One region of the Streptomyces sp. Je 1-4 4N24 genome, then DNA from elsewhere that is predicted to be linked to it. Evidence: riboswitches for the same ligand, from Rfam matches in the RefSeq annotation. Region 1 holds a riboswitch; the other holds the start of a gene.

Region 1 (7,704 bases):
GTTCGGAACGGAAGGCCGCCTCACGGGCGGTATGACCCGGGCGACGGCGGAGCCCCGCCCACGCGATGCCGAGGATGACGAACCAGACCGGGGTCACCAGCAAGGCCCGCAGCGTGTCGGGCTCCTGGGTCAGTGCCCAGATGAGGAACGCGAAGAAGACCAGCACGACGTAGCACATGGCGATGCCGCCGGGCATCTTGAACTTCGATGCCTCGTGCAGGTGCGGACGGCGCTTGCGATAGACGAGGTAGCTGATCAGGATGATCGACCAGACGAAGATGAACAGCACGGCGGACACGGTGGTCACCAAGGTGAACGCCTCGATGATCGAGTTGTCCATGGCGACCATGACCACACCGGCGAGCAGGAACACCCCGGAGAGGAGCAGGGCGTTGGCCGGTACCTTCCTGGAGGTGAGTCTGCCGAAGCGCGCCGGGGCGTCGCCCTCCCGGGCCAACCCGTACACCATCCGTGAGGTGGAGTAGATGCCCGAGTTCGCAGACGAGGCGGCCGAGGTCAGCACCACGAAGTTGATCAGCGAGGCGGCGATCCCCAGACCGGCGAGAGTGAACATCACGACGAACGGACTGCGGTCCGCACTGATCTCGCGCCAGGGCGTGACCGAAATGATCACGATCAGCGCGACGACGTAGAACAGCATCACGCGCACCGGGATCGAGTTGATCGCCTTGGGCAGGTTCCGTTCCGGGTTCTCCGCCTCGGCCGCGGTGGTGCCGACCAGTTCGATGCCGACGAAGGCGAAGGTCGCGATCTGGAATCCCGCGACGAACCCCATGGGACCGGTGGGGAAGAAGCCTCCGTCGTTCCAGAGGTTGGAGAAGCTTGCCGCCGCACCCCCGGGCGCCTGGAAGTGACTGAACACCATGACCAGCCCGACGACGATCAGCGCCACGATCGCGACGATCTTGATCAGTGCGAACCAGAACTCGGTCTCGCCGAACGCCTTCACGGTGGGCAGGTTCAAGGCGATCAAGAGGATGACGGCGGCCAACGCCGGTATCCACAACGGTAGATCGCGCCACCAGTAGGACACATACCCGGAGATCGCGATGACGTCGGCGATGCCGGTCACGATCCAGCAGAACCAGTAGGTCCAGCCGGTGAAGAAGCCGGCCCACGGCCCCAGCAGATCGGCCGCGAAGTCGGCGAACGACTTGTAGCGCAGGTTGGAGAGCAGCAGCTCCCCCATCGCCCGCATCACGAAGAAGAGCATCACGCCGATGATCATGTAGACGAAGATCACCGAGGGCCCGGCCAGCGAGATCGTCTTGCCCGAGCCCATGAACAGGCCGGTTCCGATCGCACCGCCGATCGCGATGAGCTGGATGTGCCGGTTGGACAGTTGACGGGAGAGGTGTTGCTCGCCCTCGGGCGGGGCCGTGGATCCGGCCGCCGGTTGGTCCGGCGCGGCCGTCGAGCCGGTGTCACTGCGTTCAGGCATGGGCAAACCTCGCAGATCTCAAGACCCGTGCGGGCACGGGAAGGGGGCATCTCGGAGAATGACCACGCGCCCACAGGGGGCGAGCGGCAGGGTCGGCCGGGCGCGGACATGCGGCAGTCGGCCGGAACGGCGTCAGAACGGTCCCACATAGTAGATCGAAGATCAGCCCGGGAGCCGGCAGGCAGTGGCGGTCAGGGAAGAGGCGGCGGGACAGCCATCAGGGGCTCCTCGAATGTCGAGCACGGGCAGGGGCCCGTGCGGCCGAGTGAGCCTCCCCCTCTGTCATGAGCCTGAGAGCTTCGCCGCGCTCAGCGCGCGGCTTGCACCGTCGGCGAGGCGCCTCAGCGCCTGCTTTCCAGAGTTGCCTGCCCGAGCGGTAGGGGTGCCTGAGAGATTCCGGGGAGGTGTTGCTCCTTCGGCGCCTGGGTCTGGCTGATCCAGTGCTCTCCCGCTCCGGGGTGAACGGCAATGTGCGGTGAGGCTAGGGCCCACATCAGCGACCGGTCAAGGGACCGGCCGAACGCTGGACATTACCTCCAAGTAGCACGGCACTCACCCGTGGGGCACGGCATTTGTGCAGCTCAAGGCGCACATCCTGAGGCCATCCGTTACCGGCACGTACACCGGGCGGACTCTTGACGGCTGTCTTCCGGTGCCCGTACGTTGCGTCCGGAAAGATCCGGCAGCACGTACACCGCTGACGATCCTGCGCGGGAGAGTCCACACCCCAAGATGCGGCGCACCATGGGTGTCCACCGCTCGGTACGACCAACCAGGTCATCACCGGCTGAACGGTTCCCGACGGCCGCACCGCAGTGACGCTCACCCCGAACGGAGCCCGGCCGCCCTACGGGCCCCCGTTGACGACCGCCCGCCCCACCGAGCCGTCCGCGACATGCCACTTCTTGAGGATCCTTGCGTACTCGCCGTTCCTGATGAGGCGGTCGAGGGCTTCCCTTACGGCGTCGCGCAGGGCCGTGTTGGTCTTGGCGACCGCTATGCCGTAGAGGAGGGGTTCGAGCTGGGCGCCGCTGAGTTCGAGGGCGGTGCCGCCTGCGCGGGTCGCGGCGTTGTGGGCCGCGACCGGGAAATCGTCGAGGCAGGCCGTGGACCGGCCCTTGGCGACATCGTCGTAGACCTCAGCCGGTGAGTCGAACTCCCGGATCTTCAACTTCGCGGGGGCCTTCGGGTTCAGCTGGTCCAGGTAGTCACGGGCGAACGTGCCGCGCTGGACGGCGACCTTCCTGCCGGACAGGTCTCCGGGAGCCTTGACGCCCTCCGGGTTGCCCTTGCGGACGACGAGCACCAGCCCGGCCTTGAAGTAGTCGACCAGGTCGACACCGCTGCCGGTCTTCGTGCCGTCCGTGCGCCCCTCCTGACGGTCCTTGGTGTCGGTCATCGCCGACATGACCAGGTCGAAGCGGTTCACGTTCAGACCGGTGAGGAGGGTGTCGAAGGTGGCGTTCACGAACTTGACGCGCAGGCCCAGCTCACGGCTGAGGGCGGTCGCGAGTTCGACGTCGAGGCCGGCGGGCTTGCCGTCCCTGACGAACTCCATGGGCGCGTAGCTGATGTCCGAGCCGATGGTGACGATGCCCTTGTCGCGTATCTCCTTCGGCAACCGGCCGGACGGTGTCCCGATGGCCGAAGGGTTCCCGCTCGGCCTGGAGCCGCCGGACGGCTTCCTGCCGCCGTCACTGCCGCCGTCCGGCTGCAGCGTCCAGGCCAGCGCCCCGCCACCGGCTCCGACCCCGACGACGGACAGCGCGGCGAGCACACGGCGTCGGCTCGGTCCCGGGGACGCCGGCTGCCCAGGGGGTGCGGAGGCCGGTCCGGGAGGGACGACGTGCGGCCCCGGTGGCGGAGCAGGCCGGTGGCGCTCCTGCGGCGGGGTGGCGAGGGCGGGGCCGTATTGGCCCGGGGACGGAGTGGCGGGCTGGGGAGGCACGGGGGCTCCCGCGGGCCTCTGCGGCGGCGCGTCGTACGACGGCGGGGGCGGTGCACCGTCCGCCGTCGTACGGGTCGGCAGCCGGTCGTCGGGGACGTCGGCGGGCCCCTCGGCCGGGGGTTGCGGCGCGAACATGTCCGGGGACCTGGGGTCGCTGAGCTGCGCGGACAAACGGCGCAGCTGTACGGCGACGGGCTCCGGCAGCCAGTCGCCGTACGGGCCCGGTGCGCCCACCAGAGCCATGAGGGCGGGCAGAGCGGGCCGCCCCTCCGGCTCCTTCGCCAGGCAGGCCGCCGCCAACTCCCGGAGGAAGTCCGTGAGTTCGTCGAGCCGCGGTTCCTCGTGCACGGTGCGGTACATGAGGACCTGCGGATCGGCGTTCCCGTAGGGGCCGGCGCCCGTCGCCGCGAAGACGATCACCCCGCCCAGCGCGAACACGTCCGCCGCGCCAGTGACCTTGGGGCCCGTCATGACGAGTTGCTCGGGCGCCATGAACCCCGGCGTGCCGAGGGCGGTGCCGGTCGTCGTCAGGGCGGTGTCAGCGGCTGAGTGCGCAATGCCGAAGTCGATGACACGCGGGCCCTCCGCGGTGAGCAGGATGTTCGACGGCTTGAGGTCGCGGTGCACCAGCCCGTGCGCGTGCACCGCCGTCAGGGCGTGCAGCAGGCCCGCCGTCAGCAGCCGCACCGTGTGCTCGGGCAGCGGCCCGCAGTCGTGCACGGCATCGGTCAGCGAGACACCCGGCACGTACTCGGTCGCCATCCAGGGGACGTCGTCGTGGGGCGCGGCGTCGACCACCGGCGCCACGAACGGTCCGCCCACCTGCTGGGCGGCGGATACCTCACGGGCGAAACGAGCCCGGAAGCCCCGGTCGTCGGCGAGTTCGGAGCGCGCGGTCTTCACCGCCACCGGCCGCCCGTCCGCCGCGCGGCCGAGATAGACCCGTCCCATGCCGCCGCCACCGAGAAGGCCGATGATCCGGAACGGGCCGATCTGCTGCGGATCGTTCTTCGCCAGCGGTCGCACCGATACCCCCACCCGTGCCGCCAGTTGTGTCGACACCATTCTGCACGTGCCCGAGTGCTCCGACGGAGGCCGTACGCCGGTGGCGGCGGGCGGTGCGGTGGACGAGGCCAGGCCCTGCCCGGGGCCGGAGCTCGTGCAGGCCGAAGAGGGCCGCGTCGTTCTTCAGTGGCAGGTCTTCGGCGGGGCCGGTCGGCTGCCGCCGTCGGACCGGGGCAGCGCGGCCGAGGCGAGGAAGTCGTCGAGCATGCTGATCTGTACGTCCTGGGGGAATCGGCCGGGGTCGAAGAGGGCCTGGACGACGAGTCCGTGGGTGAAGGCGACGGCAGCGGCGGCAAGTTGGTCCGGGTCGGCGGCTGCGGGGAGCTCGCCGAGATCGCGTGCGGCTTCGAGGTGCGGGCCGATCGTCGAGCGCAGGCGGGTGTAGCGGTCGGCCTGTTCCGCGGTCAGCCCGTCGTCGGCGAGGGAGAGGTCCCAGGAGCTGACCCAGATGCGGTTGCGGGCGGTGTCGTCCGGAGCCAGCGGCAGGATGTCCAGGAGCATGGCGCGCACGGTGGCGAGGCCCGCGGCGGGACGCGCGCGGCGGGGCCTCTCCGCGCTGCGCTTCTCCAGCAAGTCCAAGGCGTGTGTGAGCAGGGCCCGTTTGGTCGGGAAGTAGTGCATGAGCATTCCGGTCGAGACCCCCATCGCAGCGGCGACGGCACGCAGGGTCAGCCCGCCGAACCCCCTGTCGGCGAGTACGTGCCACACCGCCTCGGATACGTCCTTGCGGCGGGCTTCACGGTCTCCGGGTGCGGGCGGCGGCATGCTGCTAGCTTACGTACCGAACGCTTGTTATGGACCCAGAGAGCGAGGCTCCCATGTTCACCCAGCCGCTCGGCGACCAGGCCCAACTCCGCCCCCTGGAGCCGTGGCAGGCACAGGAGTTCCTCGCCCATATCGACCGCGCCCGGGGCTCCGTGGACCCGTGGATACCCTGGGCGACGTTCAGCACCGACCTCGACTCGGCCACGGCTACCCTCCAGCGCTACGCCGACCGTCTGGCCCAGGACACCGGCCGGATCTACGGGATCTGGCTGGACGGCACGCTGGTCGGCGGCGTCATGTTCACCCACTTCGACAGCGCCTCCGGGGTGTGCGAGATCGGCTGCTGGCTGGAGCAGGCCGGGGAGGGACGGGGCCTGGTGACCCAGGCCTGCCGGGTGTTGATCGACTGGGCCTTCCAGGAACGCGGAATGAGCCGCGTCGAATGGTGGGTCGCGGCGGGCAACACCCGCAGCATCGACGTCGCGCGCCGACTGGGCATGACCCGCGACGGCGTGCTGCGACAGCGCTCTTCGTACCGAGGTACGCGGCACGACAGCGAAGTCTGGTCGGTCCTTTCCGGAGAATGGCCCTCTCCCGGGGAAGTGTCCGGGGCCCGCGTCCAGGCCGAACTCGACCGGCTGATGCGCGTGTTCGTCGGCGCCTTCACCAACACCGGCGACAGCCGGCCGGACCTCGGGGTCATCCGCGACGTCTTCATTCCGCAGGGGAGGATCATCGCGAACGTCGGGGCAGAGCCCGTGATCTACGACCTCGACGCGTTCATCGAGCCCCGGCAGAAGATGCTCACCGACGGGACGCTGACGGAGTTCAGCGAATGGGAGGTCGCAGAGCGGACCGAGATCTTCGGATCGATCGCGCACCGGTTCAGCGAATACCGCAAGTCCGGCTTCCACCACGGCGAGTGGTTCGAGGGCTCCGGCCACAAGACCACCCAGTTCGTCCGGACCCCGTCAGGATGGAGGATGTCTTCACTGGCCTGGGACGACGCACCCGCCACCGCCACCGAATGACCGCGCGGATCATGGCGGGACCGAGGCGTGCGCGGCGGCACTCGACTGGTTCACCGGCGTGCTTCCCGGCGAGCCGGTGGTGCTCTGCACCCAGACCGCCAACGACCGCGCGATGCGCCTCGCGGCGAAGCTGGGGTTCACCGAGGTGGAGCGGTTCGAGGAGTACGGCGCCGAGCAGTGGTTCGGCGTGTGGTCCTCCGTAACGCCGTCCGGTTGAGCCGGGTTCTCTCACACCCGTCCGGGTCTCGCAGTGACGAGGGATGCGCCAGGGCATCGCCGCCTGACGTCCGGCCACAAGTCGCCTGTCGCAACGGCGGGTTCCTGCAGCCTCGATGCCGGTGATTCAGGCCGTGGTCGTGCGCGGGCTTCCTCCTGGGCGGGGGCCGATCAGGACGCGGGACAGCAGGCGTGGGTCGGCCAGCGTCAGGGGACCTGCAGTCATGTGGAAGAGGCCGGAGAAGGCGGTGTAGAGCTGCGGGTCATGGGGGACGGTGTCGATCAGGCGGTTCATGAACCAGTTGCCGGCCCTGACGGGCCAGGAGAGCCGCGACTGATCCCAGGCCCGGTCGGGGGTGGTTGCCATCAGCCATGAGGAGGCGGTGACGCGGGCCAACCGCTTCTGGAAGGCCTGCCCGTCGAGGGGAGTGCGGGCAGGCCTGTTGCTGAGCATCTGCTCCAGGAGACGGGCTTCGAGCGCGGCGATGGTCATGCCCTGTCCGTAGGCGGGGTTGAAGGTGCACACCGAGTCCCCCAGGGCAATCAGACCATCGGGCCAGCTGGCAAGGCGGTGGTAGGCGATCTTTCGGTTGACCGTACGGGCGTAGCGGCGCACGGCGGAGGTGGGGGTGAGGGAGGCGATGGTGTCGGCGACAGGGCCGCGCAGCGTTTTGGCGAAGGAGAGGAATTCGCCGTCGCTGTGGGGCAGTTGGGTTCCGTTGGCTCCGTGCAGGGTGACGTGGAGTGCCTTGTTCTCGATCTGGATCGCGTAGCAGCCCTTGTGGAAGTCGGGGGCCCGCAGGGGTTGCAGCACGCCCATCCACGAGGGCGGGGCCTGCCCTTCCGGGTAGGAGTAGGTGTGTGAGGCATAGCCGACCTGAGCATCGACGGTCGTCGTACGGGGGCTGGGCAGACCGAGGGCAGCCAGCCACTGCGGCAGGTGGGAGGAGCGGCCCGAGGCGTCCACCACGAGGTCCGCGGCGATCTCGTCCTCGCCGTCACCGTTCTTGACGCGCACGCCCGTGACCTTCCCGGGCGGGACCGTGCGCAGGCCGGTGACGGTCAGTCCGTCCCGTAAGGTGACGGGTTCCAGCGCCCTCACCCGTTGGCGGAGAACATGCTCCAGGAGAGGACGGGAGAAGGTCTGGATCGGCATGCCCATCGGTGTAGGCGGGGGGGTGCCGTTGGGCAGCACGGCACACAGCCCTTCGCCCCAG
Region 2 (7,704 bases), 5.7 Mb from region 1:
TGGACGAGGCCGCCGACGGGGTCGCAGGTCAGGCCGAGGTTGTGCTCCATGCCGATCTCGGCGGCGTTCTCCACCTGCTCGGGGGAGCCGCCGAGGACCTCGGCGAGGCCGCCGGCGGCCATCGAGCAGGCCGAGCCGACCTCGCCCTGGCAGCCGACCTCGGCGCCGGAGATGGAGGCGTTCTCCTTGAAGAGCATGCCGATGGCGCCGGCCGCGAGCAGGAAGCGCACGACCCCGTCCTCGTCGGCACCGGGCACGAAGTTGATGTAGTAGTGCAGGACGGCGGGGATGATGCCGGCCGCGCCGTTGGTCGGGGCGGTCACCACCCGGTCCCCGGCCGCGTTCTCCTCGTTCACGGCCATCGCGTAGAGGGTGGTCCACTCCATGGCGCGGGCGGCCGCATCACCCTCGGAGCGCAGCTGGCGGGCGGAGTGGGCGGCCCGCCGCCGGACCTTCAGACCGCCGGGCAGGATGCCTTCGCGGCTCGTACCGCGGCTCACACAGGCCTGCATGACCTGCCAGATCTCCAGCAGCCCGGTGCGGATCTCGTCCTCGGTGCGCCAGGCCTTCTCGTTCTCCAGCATGAGGGCGGAGATGGACAGGCCGGTGTCCTGGGCCAGCCGCAGCAGCTCGTCGCCGGTGCGGAAGGGGTGGGTCAGGACGGTGTCGTCGGGCACGATCGGGTTCTCGCCGGCGACGGCGTCCTCGTCGACGACGAAGCCGCCGCCCACCGAGTAGTACGTCTTCTCCAGCAGGGGGGTGCCCGCCGCGTCGTACGCGAAGAGCGTCATGCCGTTGGCGTGGTACGGCAGCGCGCGGCGGCGGTGGAGGATCAGCTCGCCGGCTTCATCGAAGTCGATCTCGTGGGCGCTTCCTATTTCGGCGCCCAGCAGCCGCAGCCGCTTGGTGGAGCGGATGCGCTCGACCTCGCCGTCGGCGGATTCGACGTCGACGGTCCGGGGGGAGTGGCCCTCCAGGCCGAGGAGCACGGCCTTGGGGGTGCCGTGGCCGTGGCCGGTGGCGCCGAGCGAGCCGAAGAGTTCGGCGCGGACGCGGACCGTCCCGGAGAGCAGGCCGTCCTTCTTGAGGCGTCCGACGAACATCCGGGCGGCGCGCATCGGGCCGACCGTGTGGGAGCTGGAGGGGCCGATGCCGATGGAGAAGAGGTCGAAGACGGAGATGGCCACGGGGGCGGACTCCCTTGTCTGCTCGTGGTGGACGGTGGAGCTGGGGGGTGAGGGGAGATTTTGCGCCGGTTTTCGAGCGTAACGCGGACCCGGTGCGGTGCCCTCAGACGGAAACCATCCGGTGTCCGTCGTCGGCGGTAACAGTGGGTGCCGGGGTGGTGTCGGCGGGGGACAGGCTGCCGGTCAGGCCCCGTTCGTGGGCCCTGACCCCGGAGCGCACCGCCCAGAAGTAGAAGAGCGGGGCGGTGACCGCGATCACAGCGGTGCCCAGCTCGCCCGGGAGGAGGCCCCGGCCGCCGAACTCCCGGCCGCCCAGCGCGGACACCGTGGCCGTCCACACCAGGAAGAGGATCATCCACCAGGCCGGAGCGAACTGCCGCAGCAGGCTCGCCGCGCGCCCGCCCCTGCCGGACGCCGCGCCGCCCTTTGCGAGCTCGCCCCGGCGCCACAGCACCAGCGCCGCGACCGGCACGGCCACCAGCGTCAGCACGGTGATCTTTCCGGTCTCCGGCCACTTCGACCAGTACAGCGCGCAGGCGGCGAAGGCGAAGGTGACCGGGCACAGCACCCCGGCGGCCGGCAGCCGGAAGGGGCGGGGCAGGTCCGGGCGGGTCCGCCGCAGCACCCCCACCGCGACCGGGCCGATCAGATACGAGATGACCATGGCCGCCGACACCACACCGGCCAGCGCGTGCCAGCTGCGGCCGACGGTGAGCAGCAGCAGGACGGAGAAGCCGAGGTTGAGCCACATCGCGGGGCGGGCGGTGCCGTAACGGGGGTGCACGGCCGCCAGCTTCCGGGGGAAGAAGCCGGTCTCGGCGAGGTTGGTGACCATGTACGCGGCCGAGGCGACATTGGCGATGTTGGACCCGGCCGGCGAGATGAACGCGCCGAACTGCAGCATGGTGACCACCCAGTGCAGCATCAGCAGGCCCGCCAGATCGGCGAACGGCGAGTTGAGGTTCACGCCCTGCCAGCCGCCGGACCGCTCCAGCAGCTCCGGCGGCACCGAGCCGAGGTACGCGACCTGCAGCGCCAGATAGATCACCAGGCCCAGCGTGAGCGCGCCGACCAGGGCGAGCGGGATGGCCCGGCCCGGGTTCTTGGCGGCCCCGCCGAGGTTGACCACGGCCTGGAACCCGTTGAAGGCGAAGACCACCCCGCAGGTGGTGACGGCGGTGAGCACGGCCGGCCAGCCGTACGGGGCGAAGCCGCCGTGGGCGGTGAAGTTCGAGGTGTGGAAGCCGGACCCGATCAGGGCGAGCACCGCCAGCACCGGGATGGCGAACTTGACCAGGGTGAGCACGGTGTTGGCGCGGGCCAGCAGCTGGACCGACCAGAAGCAGGTCAGCCAGAGCGCGAGGGTCAGGACCAGCGCCACCGCCGTGCCGGAGAGGGTCAGCTGGTGGGTGGCCGGATCGACCAGGCCCTTGGCCCAGTCGAAGCTCCAGGACGTCATGTACTGGGTGGCCGCGATCGACTCGATCGGGATCAGCGAGGCGGTCGCGATCCACACCGCCCAGCCGGTGAGGAAGCCGAGGACCGGGCCGTGCGAGAGATGCCCGTAGCGGGCCATCCCGCCGGGGATCGGATAGGCCGAGCCGACCTCCGCGTACGACATCGCGATCATGCCGATGAAGACGACACCGATCACCCAGGCGACCAGCGCCGCGGGGCCTGCCACCTGGGCGGCGGAGCCGGCTCCGAAGAGCCATCCGGAGCCGAAGATCGAGCCTATGCCGATCATGATGAGGGCGAAGAGGCTGAGCCCCTTGCGCTCGCCGGCGCTCATGTCCATGGAAAGTGTCGTCCGTCCTGCTGGTGCCGCATGCCCCCTCGCTGCCGAAGGGCCGTTGACGTGTGCCGCCGACACCTTATTTCGGCTCATTGACGGGAATGTCACTGCGCTGCCGGAGCACCGGCGCGCACCGGCCCCCGCAGACCACGAGCCCGGGGCCAACGGCCCCGGGCTCACGGCCCGTTCACTCCCGGACCGCCCTCCGCGGACGGTCCGGGATCTCACTGCATGAGACGCGTCACAGCGACGAGTAGAGCGGGAACTTGTCCGCGAGCGCGGTGACCCGGGCCTTGAGGGCGTCGGTGTCGTAGCTGGGCTTGAGGGCCTCGGCGATGATGTCGGCGACCTCGCGGAAGTCCTCGGCCTGGAAGCCGCGGGTGGCCAGGGCCGGGGTGCCGATGCGCAGGCCGGAGGTGACCATCGGCGGGCGCGGGTCGTTCGGGATGGCGTTGCGGTTGACGGTGATGCCGACCTCGTGGAGGCGGTCCTCGGCCTGCTGGCCGTCCAGCTCGGAGTCGCGCAGGTCGACCAGGACGAGGTGGACGTCGGTGCCGCCGGACAGGACCGAGACGCCGTGCTGCCTGACGTCGTCCCGCACGAGGCGCTCGGCCAGGATGCGGGCGCCGTCCAGGGTGCGCTGCTGGCGCTCCTTGAAGTCCTCGGAGGCGGCGACCTTGAAGGAGACCGCCTTGGCCGCGATGACGTGCTCCAGCGGGCCGCCCTGCTGACCCGGGAAGACCGCCGAGTTGATCTTCTTGGCGAGCTCCTGGGTGGAGAGGATCACACCGCCGCGGGGGCCGCCGAGGGTCTTGTGCGTCGTGGTGGTGACCACGTGGGCGTGCGGCACGGGGGAGGGGTGCAGACCCGCCGCCACCAGGCCGGCGAAGTGCGCCATGTCGACCATGAGGTAGGCGCCGACCTCGTCCGCGATGCGGCGGAAGGCGGCGAAGTCGAGCTGGCGCGGGTAGGCGGACCAGCCGGCCACGATCAGCTTGGGGCGGTGCTCCTTGGCGAGGCGCTCGACCTCCTCCATGTCGACGAGGTTGGTCTTCTCGTCGACGTGGTAGGGCACCACGTTGTAGAGCTTGCCGGAGAAGTTGATCTTCATGCCGTGGGTCAGGTGCCCGCCGTGGGCGAGGTTGAGACCCAGGATGGTGTCGCCCGGCTTGATCAGCGCGAACATGGCCGCGGCGTTGGCCTGCGCGCCGGAGTGCGGCTGGACGTTGGCGGCCTCGGCGCCGAAGAGGGCCTTGATGCGGTCGATGGCGATCTGCTCGACGACGTCGACGTGCTCGCAGCCGCCGTAGTAGCGGCGGCCGGGGTAGCCCTCGGCGTACTTGTTGGTGAGGACGGAGCCCTGGGCCTCCATGACGGCGAGCGGGGCGAAGTTCTCCGACGCGATCATTTCGAGGGTGGACTGCTGGCGGTGGAGCTCGGCGTCGACGGCGGCGGCGACGTCGGGGTCGAGCTCATGGAGGGAGCTGTTGAGAATCGACATGAGTCTTCCTGGGGAGTCAGGGGCGCGAGGGTCCCCCGGGACGGAATCCGGGGGAGCTTCCCCTCGGGCGGTGGCGGGTCGGAGGTCCCCCGTCCGGGCGAGGCCGGAAACGGGGAGAGCCGGGGCTCAGCTCTGGATGAAGGCGGCGTACTCGTCGGCCGAGAGCAGTTCGCCCGGCTCGCCGCTGATCTTCACCTTGAACAGCCAACCACCCTCGAACGGGGCGGAGTTCACCAGCGAGGGGTCATTGACGACATCCTCGTTGATCTCGGTGATCTCACCGTCGACGGGCGAGTAGAGATCGCTGACCGACTTCGTCGACTCCAGCTCGCCGCAGGTCTCGCCCGCCGCGACCGTGGAGCCGACCTCAGGGAGCTGCACGAAGACGACGTCGCCGAGCGCGTTGGCCGCGTGCTCGGTGATGCCGACCGTCGAGGCGCCGTCCTCGGCGCCCGACAGCCACTCGTGCTCCTTGCTGTAGCGCAGCTGCTGGGGGTTGCTCATGGCTCGATTCTCCTGTACGCGAGGGTGTGATCGTGAATGGGGTCTTGCGCAGTGAGACGCGCGGGCGCGCGCCGCCGTGACTGCCGCGGGGGAACCGCTACTTCTGCCGCTTGTAGAACGGCAGAGCGGTGACCTCGTACGGCTCATGGCTTCCACGGATGTCCACGCAGACACCCTCGGTGCCCGGTGTGGCGTAGGCCGCGTCGACATAGGCGATGGCGATCGGCTTGCCGAGCGTGGGGGACGGAGCCCCGGAGGTGACCTCGCCGATGACCGTGCCGTCGGCCGTGACCACCGGGTATCCGGCACGCGGCACCCGGCGGCCCTGGGCGACCAGACCGACCAGCTTGCGCGGCGGCCGGGTCTCGGCCCGCTCGGCGGCCGCGGTCAGGGCCTCACGGCCCACGAAGTCCCCGTTGTTGGAGGTCTTCTCGAACTTCACGACCCGGCCCAGGCCCGCGTCGAACGGCGTCGTCGCGGTGGTGAGCTCGTGCCCGTAGAGCGGCATGCCCGCCTCCAGGCGCAGGGTGTCCCGGCAGGAGAGCCCGCAGGGCACCAGACCGGCGTCCTTGCCCGCCTCGTTCAGGGCCTCCCAGAGGGCGACCGCGTCCGCCGGCCGGACGAACAGCTCGAAGCCGTCCTCGCCGGTGTAGCCGGTACGGGCGATCAGCGCCTGCACACCGGCGACCGTGCCGGGCAGCCCGGCGTAGTACTTGAGACCGTCCAGATCGGCGTCCGTCAGCGCCTTGAGGATGCCGGGGGACTCCGGGCCCTGCACCGCGAGCAGCGCGTAGGCGTCCCGGTCGTCGCGGATCGCGGCGTCGAAGCCGCCCGCCCGCGCGGTGAGCGCGTCCAGCACCACCTGGGCGTTGGAGGCGTTGGCGACGACCATGTACTCCTGGTCGGCGAGACGGTAGACGATCAGGTCGTCGAGGATGCCGCCCTCGGCCTCGCAGATCATGGTGTAGCGGGCGCGGCCCGTCTTGACGCCGCCGATGTTGCCGACCAGCGCGTAGTCGAGGAGGTCGGCGGCCTGCGGGCCGGTGACGGTGATCTCGCCCATGTGGGAGAGGTCGAAGAGGCCGGCGCGGGTACGGACGGCGACATGCTCGTCGCGCTCGCTGCTGTAGCGCAGCGGCATGTCCCAGCCGGCGAAGTCGGTCATGGTCGCGCCGAGCGCGCGATGGGTGGCATCCAGCGCGGTGCGACGGGGGGCATCAGTCATGGTTCTGGGCTCCCAGGCAGGGGTGACAAGACGTTCTCCCCATCTGTCATCGGAACCTGAGAGGTTCACCGGGATCCCGCGAACGGACCCGGTTTGCACCTTGGGTGGAGCCGCCCCGTAGGCCGGGCAGTGGCTCGCTTTTCAGATCTGCCTCGCCCGCGCGGTATAGGGGCCTGAGAGATTCAAGGGAGGACTTGCTCCTTCGGCGCCCCGCCATGGCGGCCGGGGACTCTCCCGCACGGGTTCAAGCGGCCGGTATGCAGTTGGCGGTGCACGGATGAGCTCTGGTGTGCACGTGGCGGCCACATCATTGCACGGGATCGCCAGAAAAGGAGCCCCCGTCGTCGCCCCGCCCACGACGTGGGCAGATCGGACAATCGCCTTGATGGGCATTACCTTTTCTTGACACTCTGCGGGTAGGGGACGGACTCGAACCGGACCAGAACGGACGGGGAGGGCGATCACGGTGCACAGCGAAGCGGCATTCGGGGCGACTTCAGGGGTCGTGCCCCCGGACGCCGTGCGGACGGCGCCGTCCGCCGCCATGTCCCGGGCCGGCCGTGCGCCGCGGCCCGTCATCCGGCCGGGGCGCCGCACCGAGGTCGTGGACCTGCGGAGCGACGGACGGCCGCCGGACGCCGCCGAGCTGCGGTTTCCGGCCGGTGACCTGGTCGTGGTCTCCGGGCTGCCGGGCAGCGGCAAGAGCACCCTCATGCACCGCGTCGTACCGCCGCTGGACGGGCACGGCGCCGTGGTGCACCGCATCGACTCCCAGGACGTCCGCGCGCGCTGGGAGCGCGGCAGACTGCACCGGCTGCCGTACGGCCTCTACCGCCCGCTGGTCCGGGCCGCCCACTATCTGACCCTGGGCCGTGCGCTGCGCTCCGGCGACAGTGTGGTGGTGCACGACTGCGGGACGCTGGCGTGGGTGCGCCGCTGGATCGCGCGCTCGGCGCTGCGCGGCGGCCGCGGGGCGCATCTGGTGCTGCTCGATGTGGCACCCGAGGTGGCGCTTTCCGGCCAGGAGTCACGGGGCCGCGGGGTGTCGGGGTACGCCTTCGCACGGCACCGCAGGGCGGTGGGCCGGCTGGTCGGCGCCGCGGAGTCGGCCCGGCTGCCGAAGGGCTTCTGCTCGGCCGTCCTCCTCGACCGGCGTGCGGCGAGCGCCCTGGAGACGGTCAGCTTTCACTAGGACACCGCCCCGTGCGTCGCCGGGCACGCCCCCGCACGCCGCGCCGAGCGCCTTCTCGTTTAGGGTCTTTGGCCAGATGGCGCGGTTTGGAACGGGTGGGTGCACATGACATTTCCGGAGCAGGGGATACCGCAGCTGGCGTGGCCGGCGAACGAGCTCGAAGAGGTGCTGTCCGCGTCGGTCGGGCACCCGGGTGCCGGCGGCCGGATCGTCGAGGTCCTCGGCCGCAGCCGGCTGTGGGTGCCGCTGCCCAGCGGCGGCGGCCCGGAGAGCGCGGGCTTCGGCGCCCGCGGCCTCGAC

Evidence for each region. A riboswitch is a leader RNA that binds a small molecule or an ion and turns the genes downstream of it on or off. The one in region 1 is predicted to bind glycine.
Region 2: another riboswitch for glycine. It lies ahead of gcvT (glycine cleavage system aminomethyltransferase GcvT); the one in region 1 lies ahead of cycA (D-serine/D-alanine/glycine transporter).

What each region holds. Positions count from the first base shown of each region.
Region 1 is NZ_CP110836.1:8,533,052-8,540,755, reverse strand. Features, by position in the region: gene cycA (D-serine/D-alanine/glycine transporter) at 1-1,462, opposite strand, end outside; glycine riboswitch at 1,735-1,826, opposite strand; glycine riboswitch at 1,827-1,923, opposite strand; gene SLV14N_RS37020 (transporter substrate-binding domain-containing protein) at 2,310-4,436, opposite strand; gene SLV14N_RS37015 (TetR/AcrR family transcriptional regulator) at 4,599-5,240, opposite strand; gene SLV14N_RS37010 (GNAT family N-acetyltransferase) at 5,294-6,271, shown strand; partial or broken gene SLV14N_RS37005 (GNAT family N-acetyltransferase) at 6,294-6,488, shown strand; gene SLV14N_RS37000 (NAD(P)/FAD-dependent oxidoreductase) at 6,615-7,704, opposite strand, start outside.
Region 2 is NZ_CP110836.1:2,808,760-2,816,463, reverse strand. Features, by position in the region: gene SLV14N_RS11860 (L-serine ammonia-lyase) at 1-1,187, opposite strand, end outside; gene SLV14N_RS11855 (APC family permease) at 1,291-2,985, opposite strand; gene glyA (serine hydroxymethyltransferase) at 3,224-4,483, opposite strand; gene gcvH (glycine cleavage system protein GcvH) at 4,610-4,987, opposite strand; gene gcvT (glycine cleavage system aminomethyltransferase GcvT) at 5,085-6,212, opposite strand; glycine riboswitch at 6,364-6,459, opposite strand; gene SLV14N_RS11835 (AAA family ATPase) at 6,757-7,404, shown strand; gene SLV14N_RS11830 (enhanced serine sensitivity protein SseB) at 7,510-7,704, shown strand, end outside.